Regions from separate parts of the Brevibacillus sp. LEMMJ03 genome, predicted to be linked through region 1. Evidence: predicted binding sites of a transcription regulator. Region 1 holds the regulator's gene; the other holds the start of a gene.
The links. Region 1 encodes LexA, which represses DNA repair genes until DNA is damaged. Its sites were predicted from a motif close to CGAACATATGTTCG; they were not measured.
Positions count from the first base shown of each region.

Region 2: a site for LexA is predicted at 1,845-1,858, ahead of FOI68_RS18300 (carbohydrate kinase). Genes of this name have one in related genera too.

Region 1 covers NZ_VKJN01000010.1:174,065-190,118, reverse strand. The annotation lists gene FOI68_RS14630 (DUF4269 domain-containing protein) at 81-650, opposite strand; gene FOI68_RS14625 (DUF456 domain-containing protein) at 859-1,347, shown strand; gene lexA (transcriptional repressor LexA) at 1,477-2,100, opposite strand; gene yneA (cell division suppressor protein YneA) at 2,258-2,596, shown strand; gene FOI68_RS14610 (DUF896 domain-containing protein) at 2,702-2,899, shown strand; gene crcB (fluoride efflux transporter CrcB) at 2,990-3,355, shown strand; gene FOI68_RS14600 (HelD family protein) at 3,389-5,632, shown strand; gene FOI68_RS14595 (HesB/IscA family protein) at 5,703-6,005, opposite strand; gene ltaE (low-specificity L-threonine aldolase) at 6,119-7,141, shown strand; tRNA gene FOI68_RS14585 (tRNA-Ser) at 7,257-7,349, shown strand; gene FOI68_RS14580 (amino acid permease) at 7,515-8,948, opposite strand; gene FOI68_RS14575 (hypothetical protein) at 9,272-9,466, shown strand; gene FOI68_RS14570 (alpha/beta hydrolase) at 9,486-10,220, opposite strand; gene pdhA (pyruvate dehydrogenase (acetyl-transferring) E1 component subunit alpha) at 10,528-11,613, shown strand; gene FOI68_RS14560 (alpha-ketoacid dehydrogenase subunit beta) at 11,617-12,597, shown strand; gene FOI68_RS14555 (dihydrolipoamide acetyltransferase family protein) at 12,696-14,078, shown strand; gene lpdA (dihydrolipoyl dehydrogenase) at 14,084-15,496, shown strand; gene FOI68_RS14545 (aspartyl-phosphate phosphatase Spo0E family protein) at 15,644-15,805, shown strand; gene FOI68_RS14540 (DUF5937 family protein) at 15,802-16,054, opposite strand, start outside.
Region 2 covers NZ_VKJN01000016.1:60,058-64,913, reverse strand. The annotation lists gene FOI68_RS18315 (FMN-dependent NADH-azoreductase) at 1-394, opposite strand, end outside; gene FOI68_RS18310 (MarR family winged helix-turn-helix transcriptional regulator) at 518-964, opposite strand; gene FOI68_RS23615 (hypothetical protein) at 1,139-1,294, opposite strand; gene FOI68_RS18305 (GNAT family N-acetyltransferase) at 1,370-1,717, opposite strand; gene FOI68_RS18300 (carbohydrate kinase) at 1,932-3,032, shown strand; gene FOI68_RS18295 (pseudouridine-5'-phosphate glycosidase) at 3,036-3,953, shown strand; gene FOI68_RS18290 (heavy metal translocating P-type ATPase) at 4,157-4,856, shown strand, end outside.

The DNA.
Region 1 (16,054 bases):
CGGTTGAATATCGAGAAGCGATCGCCGCTTAGGTGATTCCTCTTTTTTTACTGTCTACTTGACGGGGATATGACCAGTCATCAGGTTCTTTTTTGTATGAGTTCCGCCAGCTCCGCGTCGCTGTACCGTTCCCACTCCAGCAGGGCTTGATAGGGATCGTCGCCGGGAATGCCGAAATAGCGGGCGAACGCAGGCTCCGTTTTCATTCCGTTCCGCTTCAGCTCCCGGATACCCTCTCTGGCCTGTTCGCCGGAGAGGGCCAGCAGGCGGGCCTCCATCACCATGTGGCGGTAGGCGTTTTGCCGATCGGCGGGTACGGGCTGGGCGAACAGTTCGAACGCAAATCCGCCGTGCCAAAAGGAAGTGACGCTGGACGGCACGCCGTTGACGTCACAGCGTTGCTGGGAAAAGCCGTCCTGCCGGCCAAACGCATCGCGAACGAAGCGATCGAATGCGTCCAAATCGCTCGCGCAGCAGATCACGTCCAAATCGCTGTCCGCCACGTCGATGTCCAGCGGAATCGTTCCCGCCAGCACCGGCTGGTATGCCTGAAGCCGCTCCATGATGCCCAAGCGGTGGATGGCCTCCCAGGCGGCGCGCTGTCGGGGGGTTCCCGCTTGCAGATACGTGAGGTCGTGCCAGTTGTTCACCTCAGTCTTCCTCCTGCGGGGGAAGCGTTTTGACAAACAGGACGCGGTCATGCCCCCGGCCGTCGTAATTGGATTCTGTCAGCGCCGTCCGCCCGTACCGCCGGGGTTCGGACGGGGCTGATCAGGCAAAAATGTGGACAAGGATGAAAAGAATGATGCAACGGATGGCGCCCTGATCCGTATATCCTTACAGAAAGGAGTGTACCCGATGGAGATACTGCTGTGGATCGTCATCGTGGCGTTGTTTGTCGCAAGCATCGCCGGTATTTTTCTGCCGGTTTTGCCGGATACGATATTGCTGTGGGCAGGGTTCCTGCTGTACCACTTTGTCCTCGCCGAACCGGGAGCCGGGCTGCCGGCGTCGTTCTGGTGGGGGATGGCGGTGCTGAGCGTGCTGCTGTACGGAGCCGATTTGCTGACCAACATGTACTTCGTGAAGCGGTACGGCGGTTCCAAGTGGTCGTCGATTGCCGCGGCGGTCGGCATTTTTCTCGGGATTTTCCTGTTTCCGCCGTTCGGGATGCTGATCCTGCCGTTCCTGTTTGTGGTGCTGGTGGAGCTGTTCGTCTCCAACCAACCGCTCGAGCGGGCGGTTAAGGCGGGCGTGGGATCGCTTGTCGGATTTCTCGGCAGCGCGGTCGTCAAGGTCGTCCTGCAAATCGTGATGATCATTTGGTTCTTCATCGCCGCCTTGTAGGCCCGTGAATCGAATGGGCAGCGGGATGCAACCCCTGCCCCGGATCGTTCCGGTCTGACCGCGACGATACACAGAAAGGAGCCCGTATCTTTCGCCTACGGTCGGGAAAGATACGGGCTCCTCCTTTTGCTAGTGAATCAACCGGTACACCCCGATCACTTTCCCCAGAATCGTGACCGAGTCCAGAATGATCGGTTCCATCGTGGAGTTTTCCGGCTGCAGGCGGAAGTGGTTTTTTTCCTTGAAGAAGCGCTTGACGGTGGCTTCGTCCTCATCGGTCATGGCCACGACGATGTCGCCGTTGTTGGCCACGTTTTGCTGGCGCACGATGACGTAGTCGCCGTCGAGGATGCCCGCCTCGATCATGCTGTCGCCCGACACGCGGAGCATGTACACCTTGTCCGAGGTGACGATGTGCTCCGGCAGGGGAAAGTAATCCTCGACGTGTTCCACCGCCGTAATCGGCTGCCCTGCCGTTACCTTCCCGATGACGGGCACACGAACGACGGATTCTTCGAAGTCCTCCTGGTAGCGGTCGCCATCGGTCAACAGCTCAATCGCGCGCGGCTTGGTGGGATCGCGCCGGATCAGCCCCTTCTTTTCCAGCCGGGCCAGGTGACCGTGGACGGTGGAGCTGGAGGCCAGCCCGACGGCCTCGCCGATTTCCCGAACGGACGGAGGATACCCCTTGTCGCGGACTTCCTTGCGAATGAAGTCGATAATGGCTTGTTGTCTATTGGATAGCTTGGACATGGACCACACCCCTGTTTTCTCGAACATGTTTTCTATATTATACCATGGGATCTTGCGTTCGACAAACATAAGTTCGATTTCAACTTGACACAAAACACATGTTCGCATTATGATGAGAACAAGACGATAGAACGTATGTTTGCAGGGGGATGGTATCATGCATGCAATTTCCGCACACAACCGCTTTGCCAAAAAACCGGAGCGCCGCAGCCGCATCGGTGTGACACGCGGTCAAGCATTGGTGTTTTTCGTGGTATTCTCTCTCTTTTTTTACTTCTTGACAGAACTTGTGTTCGCATCGGAGTCGGCGTCGGTCGTTCCCGTGAAGGAAGTGACGGTTCAGCCGGGGGACAGCTTGTGGAAAATTGCCGTCCAGTACCAGGACGAAGCCGGCATGGAAGTGCGTGAACTGGTGTACGCGATCAAAAAGATGAACCGGCTGGACAACTCCAACATTTACCCCGGACAGCGCCTGGCTGTTCCCGTCGGAGAGTAGACGGCAGCGCAGGCAGCGGAGCAGGCCCAAGTATTTCCTTTCGTTTGCGTTGTGCCGCCGATGTGTTATAATAGAGCGGCATTACCGAGAGTAGGGGGAGAGGCTGTGGTAACCGACGCGGAAATCAAACGGATCAACGAGTTGGCCAAGAAATCCCGCGAAGAGGGCCTGACCGACGAAGAAAAACAGGAGCAGCAGGCGCTGCGGCGCAAGTACATCGATGCTGTCAAGGCGTCCCTGCGGGCCAACCTGGAATCGATCCGCTATGTGGAAGATCTTGAAGACAACGGTCCCAAACATTAAGATAACGTGTACTGGCACAGGAAGGCATCCACGCATGACGCTTGGATGTCTTTTTCTACGACGAAATGGGCCGAACAGGGAGGAATGCGCATGTCGTGGCTGGTTGTCGCAGTGGGCGGCGCCGTGGGATCAATCATGCGGTACGGATTGGGCTTGGTGATGAACCAGCCGGGCTGGCCGGCAGGTACGTGGGCGGCCAACGTTGTGGGTTCGTTTTGCATCGGGCTCTTGTACGCCTGGGGAAAGGAGCGGGGGTTTCTCTCACCGGAGCTGTACCTGCTCTTCACCACCGGGCTGTTGGGCGGCTTTACGACCTTTTCCACCTTTTCTCTGGAGGTGGTCACCTTTTTCGGAGACGGGAACATCGGACGCGGATTGGCGTATGTGCTGCTCAGCGTAGGCATTGGCCTGTTGGCCTGCGGAGCCGGGGTCTGGCTGGGCCGGCATGTGGGCTGAGCCAGCCGCGTTCGAAGCGAAAGGAGTATGGACGTGACGATTCGGCATCCGGATTACGAACGGGAACAAAAACGGCTGGATGAAACGGTGTCCGCCATCGAACGGGAGATCGAGATGCTGCGCGAAGAAGTTCGGGAAGTGACCGACGACTACGTGAAGCAGGTGGTCGCTTACAAAAAGGCCAAGGAACTGCGGTATCTGGAAGACCAAGGGAAGGACAAACCGTACTTCGGCCGGGTGGACTTTCTCAAGGACGAGACGTACGAGCTGGACATCGTCTATATTGGCAAGCGCGGGATCGTCCGGAGCGATACGTTTGATGCGCTGGTCGTGGACTGGCGTGCTCCGATTGCCGGCCTCTACTACAGCGGCGAGAGCAAGGACGCCTTCTACCGGACCGACAAGGGCATCGTCCGCGGAGAAGTTCGCCTGAAGCGGAACTTTGCCATCGAAAAGGGGAAGATTACCGGAATCTACGACGGGGCGGTCAAGGAGACGATCCACCGGGAAATGGGCCATCCCGACGAGTTTCTCCAGGAAGGGTTTATCGATGAGTTTCTCGCCGCCAATCTGAACCAGACAAACGACAGTCGGCTGAAGGACATCGTGGCGACCATCCAGTCCGAACAAAACGACATCATTCGGGCGGACAAAGACCGTCCCATCGTCGTCCAGGGGGTGGCCGGGAGCGGGAAGACCACCATCGCGCTGCACCGCCTCTCCTACCTGATTTACAACTACCAGGACTCGATGATGTCGAAAAAATTCATGGTGTTTGCGCCGAACCGCCTGTTTCTCAACTACATATCGGACGTGCTTCCGGAACTGGGTGTGGATGACGTCCAGCAGGCCACGTTTTTGGACTGGGCGGCCAAGCTGGTCAAGCCGCTTCTGCCCAAAGGCTGGCGCATCACCGACCCGCAGAAGCTGCTGCGCCTGTTTTTCGAGGAAGGACAGGACCGGCGGGAACGGGAGATGACGCAAAACCGCCTGCGGTTCAAAGGCTCGCTCGCCTGCAAGGCTGCCTTGGACAGCTATCTGCGCTACCTGGCGGAGACGGACATCCCTTTTAAAAAGCTGAGCTTTGTCTACAGCCGGACCCAACAGGTCTTTTCCATCAGCGGGGAGACGATCCGGGAACTGTTTACCGGCCAGTTCGGCCATCTGCCCTATCGAAAGCGTCTCGAGGCGCTGCGCAAGCATCTGAAGCAGGAGATGAACAAACAACTGTTTGCCCATCTGCGAACGATGCGGATCGATCTGGACAAACAGGGACTGACAAAGTTTGAGCGGATGATGGAACAGATCCTGGAGAAGTACTTGTCGTCCTTCCCGCAGGTGGATGTCTTTGCGGCGTACCGGAAGCTGATCACGGATGAGACGCTGCTCAGACGCCTGGCGCCGGATGACGTGGAGGATAGCGTGATTGCGGACGTCTGCCGATCGTCGGCGGTGCTGTTTGCCGAAGAGCGGATCGAGCCGGAAGACGTGGCGCCGCTGTTGTACCTGCGCCATCTGGTGGACGGGCTCGAACAGGCGGAGCAGTTCGACCATACGGTGGTGGACGAGGCGCAGGATCTCAGCGCCTTGGAGATCGCCGTGATCGCCCTGGTGACGAAGCGCCAGTCCTTGACCGTGGTGGGCGACATCGCGCAGGGCATCCACGCCTACCGGGGCCTGCAGTCGTGGGACGAATTGACGGGCGGCGTCTTCGGCCAGCCTGCCGCCGCGTACTACACGCTGGCGCAAAGCTATCGTTCCACGATTGAGATCATGCGCTGCGCCAACGAGGTGCTGCGCAGGATTCGCCTGCCCGAGTCGGTGATGGCCAAGCCGGTGCTGCGGCACGGGGAAAAGCCGAAGATGCTGTCGTACGCGGCTCCGGCCGAAAAGTGGGAACAAACGGCGCGGCTCGTCCGGGAGCTGCAGGAAGAAGGCTTTCAGACCGTCGCCATCGTCGCCAGGACGGCCGAAGAGAGCAAACAGGCGTACAAGGCGCTGCGCGGCGCGATCAGCGAGCTGGTCCTGCTCGGCTCCAAAGACAGCCGGTTCCCCGGCGGCGTGACGGTCATGCCGGCGTATTTGACCAAAGGGCTGCAGTTTGACGCGGTGATCCTGCTGGATGTGGAGCGATACACGGACAGCGAGTGGGACGCCAAGCTGCTGTACGTGGCGATGACCCGTCCCGTTCACCGCCTGTTGATGCTGCACGAAGCGGGGCGGATGACCCCGCTGCTGCGGGATGTTCCCGACGAGTTGTTGTACGGAAGATCATAGAGGACGCTTTGTTCAAAAAAGAAAGAAGCTCTCTGCGAAGGATGTCGCGCAGAGAGCTTTTTCATTGGAATCAGTGATCCCCGTGATTGCCTTTGGACGGATTGGTGATGACGTAGCCTTCTTCCGGCAGGTACAGGTAGTCAATGACCACGCCGTCCAGCAGAGGCTCGTCCTTGCTGACGATCACGTCGATCTCCTTGTCAGTGGAGACGACCGCGTCGTCGGCACCGGGCTTGTCCAGCGCCAGGCCGTAGTGGGCGTGGTCGCTGTGCTTATGCGTGACGTAGACGCGCAGTTTCAGCTCCTTGTCTTCTTCCTGGTCCAGCACGGCTTTCAGTTGCTTCGCGGCGTTGCGGGTGATTTTTACATTCATGCGGGGCAGTCTCCTTACTATTAAAAAAGTGTCCTCTCCATCTTACCAAACAGGAAAATCGATGTGCAATGCGCAAAGTGTTAAAATGGAAGGAAGAGAGGAGAGGAATCTGCATGACCATTGATTTGCGAAGTGACACGGTGACCAAACCGACGGAAGCGATGATTCGCGCGATGGCGGAGGCGGAAGTGGGAGACGACGTGTACGGGGAGGACCCGACCGTCAACAGGCTGGAGAGCATCGCCGCGGAACGACTGGGGAAGGAAGCGGCGCTGTTCGTCACCAGCGGCACCCAGGGAAACCAGGTGGCGGTGCTGACCCACTGCGTCAGCGGGGACGAAGTGATCATGGAGGCCAATTCCCACATCTTTTACTACGAAGGGGGAGCGGTGGCGGCGCTGGCCGGCGTGCAGACGCGGACACTGGCGGGGGTTCGCGGCGCGCTGCAGGCGGCCGACGTGGCCCGTGCCATCCGCGGTGCCGACATTCACTTTCCGCGAACCAGGCTGGTGTGCATGGAAAATACGCACAACCGGGCTGGCGGCGCCGTGGTTGCGCCGGAACAGATGGAGGCCGTATACGAAACGGCCAAACGACACGGGGCAGCCGTTCACCTTGACGGAGCCCGCCTGTTCAACGCAGCCGTTGCGTTGGGACGGGATGTGACGGAGTTTACCCGCCATACCGATTCGGTCACCGTCTGTTTGTCCAAGGGACTGAGCGCCCCCGTCGGTTCCATTCTGGCCGGCGATCGGGCATTCATCGAAGAGGCCCGCTGGTGGCGCAAAAAGCTGGGCGGCGGCCTGCGGCAGGCGGGCTACCTGGCCGCGCCGGGGATTCTCGCGTTGACGGAGATGACGGAGCGGCTCCAGGAGGACCACGCCCGGGCACGCATGCTGGCGGAAGGGCTGCGCAAGCTCGGCCTGCACGTGGAGCCGGTGGAGACCAACATCGTCCTGGTCCGCACGGAATCGGCCGGACTGACCGCCGAGCAATTTTTGGCCCGCCTCGCCGAACGGGGCGTGCGGGCCGTCGATTTCGACGAATACGTGGTCCGCTTCACCACCCACCGCCATATCGGCGACCAAGACATCGTCAAGACGCTGGAGATCATCGAATCGGTCTTGACGGCGTAACGGCAGAAACGTGCAGCATGCGTCCATCGCGCTGCACGTTTTTTTCGTCTGGAGCCGATTTTCCCTATTGATTTGCCGAAAAAAACGGTGTATACTATCACTCGTCACGAAAAATGGATGGGTGTCCGAGTGGCCGAAGGAGCACGATTGGAAATCGTGTAGGCGGTGTTGAGCCGTCTCGTGGGTTCAAATCCCACCCCATCCGCCATCACAAGCGAGATACACGTCTCCCGGAAGCGGGAGGCGTTTTTTGCATGTTCCACGTTGTTCGTGGTCCATGACGTCGGCTGGTGAATGGAGCCGATGGACGATTCCGGAAAGAAAAAGGCATGCCCCGCATGGACATGCCTTTTTTCTCTTTATTTATTTACATTTAATTGCGTTCGGGGTCTGCCTGCGGCGAAGGGGCGGCTGCCGCCGTCTGTCGCGGCGTCATCACCGGATAGAGCAGCAGCCCGACCGCGTAGAGAGCCAGTCCGAACAGCAGCGTTTTCATGTCGGCCGTCCCCGTCTTGATCACCCAGAGCGAGAACAGCGCAGCCAGCACGGCCACCACGCCGTCAAAGAGGCGGGCGCCCGGCTGCCGTTCATACGTCTCGCCGACAGCCACCAGCTTGAGCTGGAACACGGCGGAAGCCAGGTAGGGCAGGAGGATGGCCAGCGTCGCCACCGTGATGACAAAGTGGTACGCTTCGGCAATCGTGCCGGAAATCGTCGAAAAAATGAACAACTGCGACATGAGGTTCGTAACGGTCAGCGAGCGAACCGGACTTCCGCTGGCGTTTACCTTGGCGAACGAAGCGGGGAACATGCCGGCGCGGGCCGCTTGAAACGGCGGCTCCGACCCGATCAGGAGCCAACCGATGGTGCTGCCGATGAGCGAAACGATGGCCAGCACGGCCATGACCGTCCCGCCGGTGCTGCCGATCACTTGGGACAAGGCGTCCACCAGCGGCTTGTCCGACTCTCGCAGTTGTTCGAGCGGCAGGACCCCCATCGTCAGGAACGTGATGCCCATGTACAGGACGAGCGAAATCAGCAGCCCGGCGATCGTGGCCGACCGCACGTCGCGTTGGGAGCGGGCACGTCCGGAGAGGACGACAGCCGACTCAATCCCGATGAAGGCCCACAGCGTAGCCAGCATCGCCATGTTCACCTGGCTGGGCAGCCCGTGAATCACGCCCTGGTCATCCGTGATCGGGGTGTAGAAATCGCCCATGTTGGCCGCATTGAAGGCAAACAGGCAGACGCCGATAAACAGCACAAATCCCAGCACCTTGGTGGCCGTAGACAGGAAGTTCAGCTTGCCTGCGCCGTTCAGCCCCCGCACCAACAAGGTGTGGAAGCCCCACAGCAGCGCGGTGCAGACGAGAAACGTCGTGAGCTTTCCTTTTTCCACCTGAAAGGAAAAGAGCGAGAACAGGACGGTTTTGTCCTGCATGATCGGAAAAAACGCGGACAGATACCCGGCAAACGTGGTGATGACGGCGACATTGCCCGCCCAGTTTGCCACCCAGTACCCCCAGACCATGCTGAAACCGGCGATCTTTCCGGCGCGCGGATTATCAAACATGGCGCGGGCGTAGCTCTGCGGGCCGGCGGTCAAATCGGGCCGGCGGACGGACAGGTTGCCAAAGACGAGCGCGATCATCAGCACGCCAAACCCGGTCAGCAGCCAGGCGAGCAGCACAGCCAGCGGACTGGACGCTTGCACCAGCGTATTGGGCAGCATGAAAATGCCGGATCCGACCATGTTTCCCACCACGAAGGCGGTCAGCAGCCAGAAGCCCCATTTTTGCGAACTCATTGGAATCCCTCCACATGTCATGAAGTCATACCTTGATGTCAGCCCATCCGTAAAGGCGGGGTTCCGGCCGAACACAACCGGACAAGCGGGGAGGCACGCCGCAGAACAGTGCCGCGCCCGCTTCCACATAAGGTTTTACCATTTTACTTGTTTAATTGTTTAATTGAGTAAAGTAAAATGAACGTAAAAAAGTATAACAGTGTTGAATATATCCGTCAACAGGGAATCGTGAGGGAGCAGGGCGGCCGCGTTCGGGGAGTAAATCGCCCGAAGCGAGCAATACTATAGGTATCCAACAATAGGGAAAAGAAAGAGGGATGCCGATGATTTCCGCCAAACAGCGCCAGTTGGTGCAGCATCAGATGCAGCGGGACGAAAGCAGGATCGTCAACATTGTGCTGAGCGACGCCAGACAGGTGGCGGGCGAGATTGAAAAGGCCACCCATCAGGGAGTATACCTGACGGATGGCAGCTACTACCCGTACGCGGAGATTCGGGAGATCAACGGATTGTATTGAGGGCCCGTGACGCGGGTTTTCACAGCGGCAGGGCGGGAAAAAAGTGGCGCAGACCGTCCGGCAGTTCCTTTTGCCACAGCCCCCATACGTGACTGCCCGGCTTTTCGCGGTAAGAGACGGCAGCCTGTTTGTCCGTGAGCGCCTGCCGGGCGGCGCGGTTCCACTCCACGAAATCAAACGTGCCGATATGCGTCTCCACAGCCGTTTCCTCCAGACCGACCACCATCCAGATGTCCAGCCAGGAGAGGGTGGATTCCTGTGCGATCCGATCCAGGGTCGGCTGGAAAAAGGCGCCGGAGAGGGACAGCACGCGTGTAAACAGATCGGGACGGTCCAGCGCGATGTGCAGGGAGACCGTTCCCCCCAGCGAGTCGCCCGCCAAGACGCGGGATTTCGGATCGCGGCGCACCGGATAACGCTCCTCGATGTAGGGGAGCAGTTCGTCTGTAAAGAAGCGTTTGTATCCGTCATGGCGCGAACCGACGGGGGAGTATTCACTCGTCCGTTTGCTTCGTTCCACGGAAACGCCGACGATGAGAAACGGCTCCATCCCTTCATCCAGAATCAGTTGGTTGGCGATGGTGGCAATCCGGCCCATGGTAAAAAAATCGTTGCCGTCCTGGCAGTAGACGACCGGATACGAGAGCAGTTCGTTGTATCCGGGCGGAAGGTACACCTTGACGGAACGGGGAGTGTCCACGTGAAGACTGGGCACTTCTTCTTTGACAATGGTACGTTTTACATAGTCGGACATGGCGATCCGCCTCCCAAGTGCAGGAATTTCCCAACTTAGCCTTGAAAAAAACTGATACAGATTTTATAGTAAATGATAACAGCAAGGAAATAAACCCTGTAATATCAATACTATAACACGTTGAACAGATATTTGAACTGAGATATAACAGGGTGTGCGAACGTGTTTGTAAGCACTTTCAGCACAAGTGAAATTTCCTCATTGTTTTTTAGGCAGTTTTCCCTCTCTGCACGAGCGCGGCTCCGGTTCCGCCGCTGCCAGCGAGGGCTGTCTAATTTTCCACGATACCAGTGACGAGGTGAAAGTGATGAGTGTAAACACTGCTGTTGAACAAACAGGCAACAACACCCCGCTGCAAATCCTTGCTCCGGACGGTACGGTTGTTCGTCCTGACCTGATGCCCAAGCTCTCCGACGATGAACTGCGCGAACTGATGCGCAAAATGGTCTTTACCCGCGTGTGGGACCAGCGCGCCATCAGCCTCAACCGTCAGGGCCGTCTCGGCTTCTACGCTCCGGTGGCCGGTCAGGAAGCGTCCATGATCGGTTCGGAAGCGGCACTGTCCAAAGAAGACTTCATCCTGCCGAGCTACCGCGACATCCCGCAAATGGTGTGGCACGGCTACCCGCTGCACAAGGCGTTCCTGTACTCCCGCGGCCACATTGAGGGCGGCCGCATTCCGGAAGGCGTCAATGTGCTGATGCCGCAGATCATCATCGCGGCCCAATGTACCCAGGCTGCCGGCGTCGCCATGGGCTACAAGCTGCGCGGCGAAAAGCGCGTGGCCATCACCTACTTCGGTGACGGCGCCACCTCCCAGGGCGACTTCTACGAAGGCATGAACTTTGCCGGCGTCTACAAACTGCCGGTGATCTTCTTCTCGCAAAACAACGGCTACGCCATCTCCGTTCCGTTTGAGAAACAAACCGCAGCCGAGAACATCGCGATCAAAGCGAAAGCGGCCGGCATCGCCAGCGCGCGTGTAGACGGCATGGACGTTCTGGCCGTGTACCACGTGGTGCAGGAAGCGAAACAGCGCGGTATCAACGGGGAGGGCGCTACCCTGATCGAGGCGCTCACCTACCGCTACGGTCCGCACACCATGGCCGGCGACGACCCGACCCGTTACCGCACCGGCGAAGAGCAAAACGAATGGGAGCAAAAAGACCCGCTGATCCGCTTCCGCAAGTTCCTGGAAAGCAAAGGGCTGTGGAGCGAAAAAGACGAAGAAGCAGTCATTGAAGAAGCGAAGCAGGCGGTTGCCGACGCCATCAAGAAAGCGGACGAAACGCCGAAGATGAAAGTGAGCGAACTGATCGACGTCATGTTTGAAACACTGCCGCCGGCGCTGGAAGAGCAAAAGGCAGAATATCTGGCGAAGGAGTCGAAGTAAGCCATGGCACAAATGACTATGATTCAAGCCATCACGGATGCATTGCGCTGTGAATTGAAGCGCGACGAAACCGTTCTCGTCTTCGGGGAAGACGTGGGGAAAAACGGTGGGGTCTTCCGCGCGACGGAAGGTCTGCAAGCCGAGTTCGGCGAACATCGCGTGTTTGACACGCCGCTGGCGGAGTCCGGTATCGGCGGTCTGGCCGTGGGTCTGGCCGTCAACGGCTTCCGTCCGGTTGCGGAAATCCAGTTCTTTGGCTTTGTGTTTGAAACCTTTGACGCGATCGCGTCCCAGGCTTCCCGGATGCGCTACCGTTCCGGCGGCCGCTACCACAGCCCGGTGACGTTCCGCTCCCCGTTTGGCGGCGGCGTGAAAACTCCGGAGCTGCACGCTGACTCGCTGGAAGGCCTGATTCTGCAGACGCCCGGCGTGAAAGTCGTCATCCCGTCCAACCCGTACGATGCAAAAGGGCTTTTGATCTCCGCGATCCGCGACAACGACCCGGTCGTGTTCCTGGAGCACATGAAACTGTACCGCTCTTTCCGTCAGGAGGTGCCGGAGGGCGAGTACACCATTCCGCTGGGCAAGGCCAACGTGGTGAAGGAAGGCAGCGACGTTACCATCATCACCTATGGCGCCATGGTTCATACCAGCCTGAAAGCGGCGGAAGAGATCGAGAAGGCGCGCGGCGCGAAAGTGGAAGTGATCGACCTGCGCACCATCAATCCGATCGACATCGACACCATTGTGGAATCCGTGAAGAAAACGAACCGTGCCATCGTCGTGCAGGAAGCGCAAAAAACCTCCGGCGTGGCTGCCGAAATCATCGCTCAAATCAACGAACGCGCCATCCTGCACCTGGAAGCGCCGGTGCTTCGCGTCACCGCGCCGGATACGGTGTACCCGTTCGCGCAGGCGGAAGACATCTGGCTGCCTGATGTAAAACGCGTCGTGGACGGCCTGACGCAAGTCCTCGACTTTTAACGGTTGAACTGCACATGCGGCGGAAAGATCAGCTTTCCGCCTTCTTTAGGCACATCTGTGCGCCATTACGTCGGAGCGTTTAATAAGGAGGAGATAACGTGAGTCGTTTTACATTCAGACTCCCGGAGCTTGGCGAGGGCATCCATGAAGGCGAAATCGTCAAATGGCACGTGAAGCCGGGGGATACCGTAGAAGAAGACCAAGTGATCATGGAAGTGCAAAATGACAAGGCGGTCGTGGAAGTGCCGTCTCCGGTCAAAGGGAAAGTGCTGGAACTGAAAGTGACCGAGGGCACCGTTTCCGTCGTCGGCGATCCGCTGATCGAATTTGAGGTGGAAGGCGAACTGCCCAACCTGCCGGATCACGGTCATGGAGAAGCTCCGGCTGCGGCCGAGCCGGCAAAAGAAGACAAGATGGAACCGGGCTGCGACATCGGCTCCCAAGTGAGCGCCAACGCCAACCAGCCGCTGGACACGCCGCTGGCGCAAGCGACGGCAACGGCGGCACCTGTAGACCGCAAGCACGTGCTGGCGACCCCGTCCGTGCGCAAATACGCGCGTGAAAAAGGCGTTCAGCTCGCGCTGGTGCCGGGTACCGGCAAATTGGGCCGCATCACGCGCGAAGACGTAGACCGCTTCCTCGCAGGCGGCGCGGCAGCACCGGCACAAGCTCAAGCTGCCCAAGCACAGGCCGAAGCGGTTGCACCTGCAGCGCAAGCGCCGACCGGCGTACAGCAGGCGGCTGCGGCACCGACCGTACACTACACCGCACAGGCGGGTGAAGTGGAGGAGCGCGTTCCGCTCAAAGGCATCCGCAAAGCCATTGCCAAAGCGATGGTCAAATCGGCGTACACGGCTCCGCACGTTACCATTTTCGACGAAGTGGACGTCACCGACCTGGTGGCAATGCGCAAGGAAGCAAAACCGCTGGCGGAAGAGCGCGGCGTAAAGCTGACCTATCTGCCGTTCATCGTCAAGGCGGTCGTGGCCGGACTGAAAAAGTTCCCGGAACTGAACGCCTCCATCGACGACGAAAAACAAGAGATCGTCTACAAAAAGTACTATAACATCGGCATTGCCACTTCCACCGATGACGGTCTGGTGGTGCCGGTTGTCAAAGCGGCAGACCGCAAATCCATCTTTGAAATCGCCGGCGAGATCGGCGAACTGGCGAAAAAGGCGCGCGAACGCAAGGCGACGTCAGACGAGCTGAAAGGCTCCACCTTCAGCATCACCAACATCGGTTCCGCGGGCGGCATGTTCTTCACGCCGATCATCAACTACCCGGAAGTCGCCATTCTCGGCGTAGGCCGCATCAGCGAAAAACCGGTAGTGAAAAACGGCGAAATCGTGGTCGGCCAAGTGCTGTCCCTGTCGCTCAGCTTTGACCACCGCCTGATTGACGGCGAACCGGCGCAGCGTTTCGTCAACTACGTGAAGCAGCTCCTGGAAAACCCGACGCTGCTCGTCATGGAGGGATAAGAACGATGGTAGTAGGTGAATTTACCACAGAAGTGGACGTTCTCGTCATCGGCGCCGGTCCCGGCGGCTATGTGGCGGCCATTCGCGCCGCCCAACTGGGCAAATCCGTCGCCGTGGTGGAGAAAGCCGACCTGGGCGGCGTGTGCCTCAACGTCGGCTGCATTCCGTCCAAAGCGATGATTCACGCGGCTCACACGTATGAGCAGGCTCAGCACACGGCGAACATGGGCATCACCATGGAAAACGTAAAAGTGGACTTCGCCAAAGTCCAAGAGTGGAAAAACGGCATCGTCAAGCAGTTGACCGGCGGCGTCGCCTCGCTGTTCAAGGGCAACAAGATTCAGGTAATCCCCGGCGAAGCGCTGTTTGTCAGCGAAAACGAAGTGCGGGTCTTCCACGGCTACGACGTGAACCGCTACCGCTTTAACCACTGCATCATCGCCACGGGTTCCCGTCCGATCGAACTGCCGGCGTTCCCGTTTGGCAAGCGCGTGCTCTCCTCGACGGAAGCCCTGTCCCTGACGGAAATTCCGAAGAGCCTGGTCGTGATCGGCGGCGGCTACATCGGCATCGAGCTGGGTACCGTCTTTGCCAAATTCGGCACCAAGGTAACCATTTTGGAAGGCTCTGACCAGATCCTGCCGGGATTCGAGCCGGAGATGACCCGCCTGGTGGAACGCAAGCTGAAAAAGCTGGGCGTGGACATCAACGTCAAGGCGCTCGCCCAAGGCATGGAGGAAAAGGAAGACGGCGTGATCGTCACGGCGGAAGTAAAAGGGGAGCAGATGCAGTTTGAAGCGGAGTACGTGCTGGTAACCGTCGGCCGCCGTCCCAACACGGACGAACTGGGCGTGCGCGACATCGGCATGAACCTGACCGACCGCGGCTACATCGTGGTGGACAAACAGGGCCGCACCAACATCCCCAACGTCTACGCGATCGGGGACATCGTCGCCGGCCCGGCTCTGGCCCACAAGGCTTCCTACGAAGGCAAAGTGGCTGCGGAAGCGATTGCCGGCCGTCCGTCTGAAGTGGACTACAAGGCCATCCCCGCTGTCGTCTTCTCCGATCCGGAGATCGCCAGCGTCGGGATCAGCGAAAGAGAAGCCAAGGAACAGGGCATCGACTACGTGGCGGGCCGCTTCCCGTTTGCCGCGAACGGCCGCGCGCTGTCTGTCAATGCCGGTGAAGGCTTCGTGAAACTGATCGCCGAAAAAGGCACCAATCTGGTGCTGGGCGCCCAGATTGTCGGACCGGAAGCGTCCAACATCATCGCCGAAATCGGCCTCGCCATCGAGATGGGAGCGACGCTGGAAGACATCGAGCTCACCATTCACGCTCACCCGACCCTGGGCGAAGTGACGATGGAAGCTGCGGAACTGGCCCTGGGCCATCCGATTCACGTGCTGAACAAGTAAACGCACGAAAGCGAAAGCCCTGCATCTCCAACGGATGCAGGGCTTCCTTTTTTTGGCACGGCCGCTCCCGCGGACATTCTCCTCTTTCCACGCATTATCAAATAATGTAAAATAGTGGTTGATCGAGTCGGGTGGGGGTCTGGCAGCATGAACATTACGCAGAAGATGATTGATGATCTGCGGCAGCAACTGGAACGCGCAGCCAAGGATGCCGGTTACAATTTTAACGACCCTGAGATTGTAAAGATGAGTCAACAACTGGATCGGTTAATCGTTGCGCACATGCTGCAATACGCAAAACGCCCTTAACAGGGCGTTTTGCATTGTTCGAAATGATAGAGCAGGTGAGCGCAGGCCCCTTTTTTGGCGAGGGACGCAGCGCCGGTGTAAAAATGGCTGGGGTAGAGGACCAACTGCTGAACGTGTTGAGCGTCGGGAGCGCCGTTTTCCCAGACGAGCTGCTCCTGCTCGGCATCGTAGCGGAAGCGGGGAGCGATCGTCCGCAAATAGGCCGTGATCTCATCCAGCGAGCGCAGCGACAGATGGATCCGTTCCGCC
Region 2 (4,856 bases), on a different contig from region 1:
GGCCGATCGGACCTTCCGGGGTGTATTTGAACGTTTTGCCGGCCTGGCACAGGTAATCAATGTAAGTGTGCAGCACGGCAGGCACGGTGAAGTTCCACAGCGGGAAGGCGAACACCACTTTGTCGGCCTCCAGGAACTGGTTCAGATACTTGTTCACCAGATCGGCCGCCTTTTGCTCTTCCGCGGTCAGCTCGATGCCTTGGCCGGATTTGTACATGGCGTTGATTTTCGTCACGTCGTAGTAGGGCAGGTTTTCCGCAAACAGGTCCAGTTCCACTACCTCGTCGTTCGGGTGGGATTCTTTGTAGCTATTCAGAAACGCGTGATACAGCTTCACGCTGACGGATTGTTCGATGGGACGGTTGTTGGCTTTCACAAACAGAACCTTGCTCATGTGGTTTCATTCCCCTTTCCTTTTGTAAGCTGATAACTTTTATTTTTTAAATCTTGATTTCAAGATTATTACGCGTGATCTGTTTTGTCAAGGTCTTTTTTGGCCGGGGGCAGCAGGTGTTTTCTAGAAACTCTCCTGCGCGGCCCGCCCCAGCTTTTTCAACAGCGCGATCGCCTGCCGTTTTTCTTCGGCGGTAAGGCCGCTCACTGCCTTTTCGACCGCTTCCTTGTGGGATGGAAAAATATCGGCCAGAAACTGTCTGCCCTGGTCGGTCAGCTCCGCGTAAATGACGCGCCGATCCTCGGCACACGGCTTGCGCACCAGCAGCTGCTTCTTTTCTAGTTTATCCACGACGTAGGTAATGTTTCCGCTGGAGATCAGGATTTTTTCGCCAATTTGCTGCAGCGGTTGGGGGCCTTTGTGGTACAGGACTTCCAGGACGCCAAATTCCGTCGGGTTCAATCCATGGCGGCGGATGTCGCGGTTGGTATGGGCCGTGACCCAGTTGTAGGAACGGGACAGCACAATCAGAAGCTCAAGTGACTCGTTTCGCTGCTGCGTATCTGCCATGAAGGATGCCCCTCCTTTGCTTCGCTGTTTAATATCTCTAATTTGAGATAATGGTACACGAGAAGGCAGGTCTTGTCAAATGGAAGGGCCGGCAGGAGGAATCGGCATGAATGGATCGGCGAACCCCCGGCGCTTGTGATATGAGCGGGCAGGGGGTTGCCGGCAATCTGTGTCCTAGTACTCCACTTTGGTGACTTCCTCCAGCGGGCCCAGCGGATTTTCCTTCGCTTCCCGCAGCTCTTTCTCCAATATTTTTTCGTGGCTCTCGTCGGACAGGTCAAAGAAAAAATACTCGTCTTCGTCGTTTCGCTTTTCCCGTTGGTCAGCCATCTGAGATCCCACCTGTTTTTGCTTAGTGTGCGCGAAACAGGGGCGGCTCATCCCCGGAAGCGTTACAGCAATCGTTCAAACACGACCATGTCCAGCGCGCGGATGCCGTTTTCCGCGGATGATCTCCTTGCCCAGCCCTTTGCCCCGGTATTCCGGCAGGACGGCGATGTTTTTGATCTCCGCTTCGTCGGGAGAGGCGGGGATCATCAGGCAGGCGCCGAGGACTCGCTGCCCGTCCGCTGCGATATACAGTTCTCCTTCCCGGATGTACCGCTCGACTTCTTCTTCCCAGTCGTCGGCAAGCAGCAGAATGTCGCGGTAGGCCATGCGCTCGTGGGGCAGCACAACTTCGATCAGTTCGATCGTGTTCACGTGGGTGACCTCGCTCTCGCAGATGTTTTCGCTTGTTTTGTACCGCAGCATGCGAGATCGCGCCGGTCCCCATCGTCGATTACCGGGGACAATCCCGACGCGCTCCGACGGCCCGTTACGGGGCCGCAGGTGCGCGTTTCTCGTTTGGGGGGATCGGGAGTCCATGATTTTCTCTTCTCAAACATTTGTTTATGTGATAAACTTTTGTTTGAAAAGAGAATGCGAAAGAAAAAGGGGAATGATGGCAGAAGAAAGGAGGAGGGCCGTGGACAAGGAACAGCAAATCCTGCGCTACATTCGTGAAAATCCGTTTATCAGCCAGCAGGAGCTGGCCGACAAGATGGGCATTTCCCGCTCGGCGGTGGCCGGGTACATCGCCCAGCTTACCAAACGGGGCGAGATCAAGGGACGTGCCTATGTGCTGCGCGACGAAGGGCGAATCGTCTGCATCGGCGGAGCCAACCTGGACCGGAAGGCGCGCGGGAAGCAAAAAGTGCGGCTGCATTCGTCCAATCCGGTGACCATCACCGAGTCGTGCGGCGGCGTGGCGCGCAACATCGCCGAAAACCTGGGGCGGCTGGGCAGCAGCGTCACGCTGATTAGCTGCGTCGGCGAAGATAAAGAGGGCGAGTGGATTTTGCAGGAGACGAAAAGGCACGGCGTGGACGTCAGCCAGGTGTGGCGGCTGCCCGCCCGGCGTACGGGCACGAACACCGCGCTCCTGGACATCGACGGGGAGATGGTGGTCTCGCTGGCCAACATGGACATCTACGACGCGCTCACCCCGGAGATGTTCGCGGACAAGTGGTCCCACATCGCGGCGGCGCGGGCCGTTTTTCTCGATACCAACCTGCCGGCGGATTGCCTGGCGTACATCATCGAGCGCTGCCGCACGGAAAACATCCCGCTGTTTGTCGATCCGGTCTCTTCCGCCAAAGCGAAGAAACTGCCGGAGAGGCTGGACGGCGTGGACGCGATCCTGCCCAACCGGGAAGAGGCGGAACTGCTGGCGGGCATGCCGATCGCGTCGGTCGAAGAGTGCGCCGAGGCGTGCCGCCGGATACGAGAGCGGGGCGTCAAGCGGGTGGTCGTCACGATGGGCGAGCAGGGCGTGTACTATCAATCGGCGGAACAGGCGGAACACCTGGCCCCGTATCCGACGGACGTGGTGGATGTCACCGGTGCGGGCGACGCGTTTGCCTCCGGGCTTTTGTACGGCATCGTCAACGGTGAATCGTTCGGACAAGCCTGCCGCCTCGGATTGGCCGCATCCGCCCTGACCCTGCAGACGGAGCAGTCGGTCTCGCCGCTGCTGCAGCCGGAGCAGCTCGCACAAACAGTAAGGCAGTACGAAAAGGAGCGATAACGAATGAAAGAATACCTCACCTATACGGAAGAAGTGCGTCACGCGCTGGAGAACAACCAGCCGGTCGTGGCGCTGGAGACGACGATCATCTCCCACGGCATGCCGTACCCGCAAAACCTCGAAATGGCCAAAGAAGTGGAGCGGATCATCCGCGACAACGGCGCCGTGCCGGCCACCATCGGGATCATGAACGGAAAAATCAAGATCGGGTTGACGGAGAGCGAGCTGGAGGAATTCGCCACCAACAAGTCGGTGGAAAAAGTGAGCCGCCGCGACTTTCCGTACATCCTGGCGAGCGGTAAAATCGGCGCCACGACTGTAGCCGCCACGATGATCGCCGCGCAGTTGGCCGGCATCCGCGTCTTCGCCACCGGCGGCATCGGCGGGGTGCACCGCGAAGGGGAGATCACCTGGGACGTGTCCGCTGACCTGACCGAACTGGCCCAAACCAACGTGGCCGTCGTCTGCTCCGGGGCCAAGTCGATTCTCGACCTGGGGCGCACGCTGGAATACCTGGAGACTCACGGTGTGCCGGTTGTCGGCTACCGCACGGACGAGTTCCCGTCCTTCTTTGCCCGCGAGAGCGGCTTTGGCGTCGATTTCCGCCTGGACACGCCGGAGGAAGTGGCGGCGCTGATGGACACCAAGTGGCAGTTGGGACTGAACGGCGGTCTGGTCATCGCCAATCCGGTGCCGGAAGCGGACGCGCTGAATCACCGCGAGATCGAAGCCGTCATCCAGCAAGCGCTGGCGGAAGCGAAGGGAAAGGGCATCACCGGAAAACAAGTGACACCGTTCCTGCTCGACCGGGTCAAACTGTTGACGGCCGGCAAGAGCCTGCAGACCAACATCGCCCTGGTGAAGCACAACGCGGAGGTGGCGGCCCGAATCGCCGCAGCCTATCACGCCAAGAAAAACTGACACGGCCCGCGAAAACAACGGCCGCCATCGCGCGCTGTCCGGAGACGGACGGCGCTTTTTGCCGTTGGCAGAACATGTTTGCCCAACCGCTTGATATACCCTCCTGGGGTATTGTATAATGGGCGTGTAATAAACAGGAGCCCTTGAGGGAATCCTATCAAAAATATACCCCACATGGGTATTTTGATGCGGAGGAATACGCGATGAGCGCCAAAATAAAAGAAGCGACGGTTCCGATTTCCGGCATGACCTGCGCGGCATGCGCCATTCGCATCGAGAAAGGGCTGAAAAAGCTGGAGGGCGTGGAGTCGGCCAGCGTCAACCTGGCGCTGGAAACGTCGACGGTCGTCTACGATCCCGAGAAAATCAGCCTGGGCGACATCCGCAGCAGGATCGAATCGCTCGGGTACGGCGTCGTGAGCGACAAGGCGGAGCTGAGCATTACCGGCATGACCTGCGCCGCATGCGCGGCCCGGATCGAAAAGGGGCTGCGCAAATTGCCCGGGGTGCTGGAGGCAAACGTCAACCTGGCGTTGGAGACAGCCACCGTGGAATACGACGCGGGGCAGGTCGGCGTGAACGACCTGATCCGGCAGGTGGAAAAGCTGGGTTATCAAGCGGCTGCCAAGGGCGATCAGACGGACGCGGAAACGGTTGACCGCCGGGCGGAGGAAATCGACCGGCAAACCGGGAAGTTTCTCTTTTCCCTGATCCTCTCCCTGCCCCTCTTGTGGGCGATGGTCGGCCATTTTTCCTTCACTTCGTTCATCTGGCTGCCGGAGATGTTCATGAATCCGTGGGTGCAGTTGGCCCTGGCGACGCCGGTGCAGTTCGTCGTCGGCCGGCAGTTTTACGTCGGCGCCTACAAGGCCCTGCGCAACGGAAGCGCCAACATGGATGTGC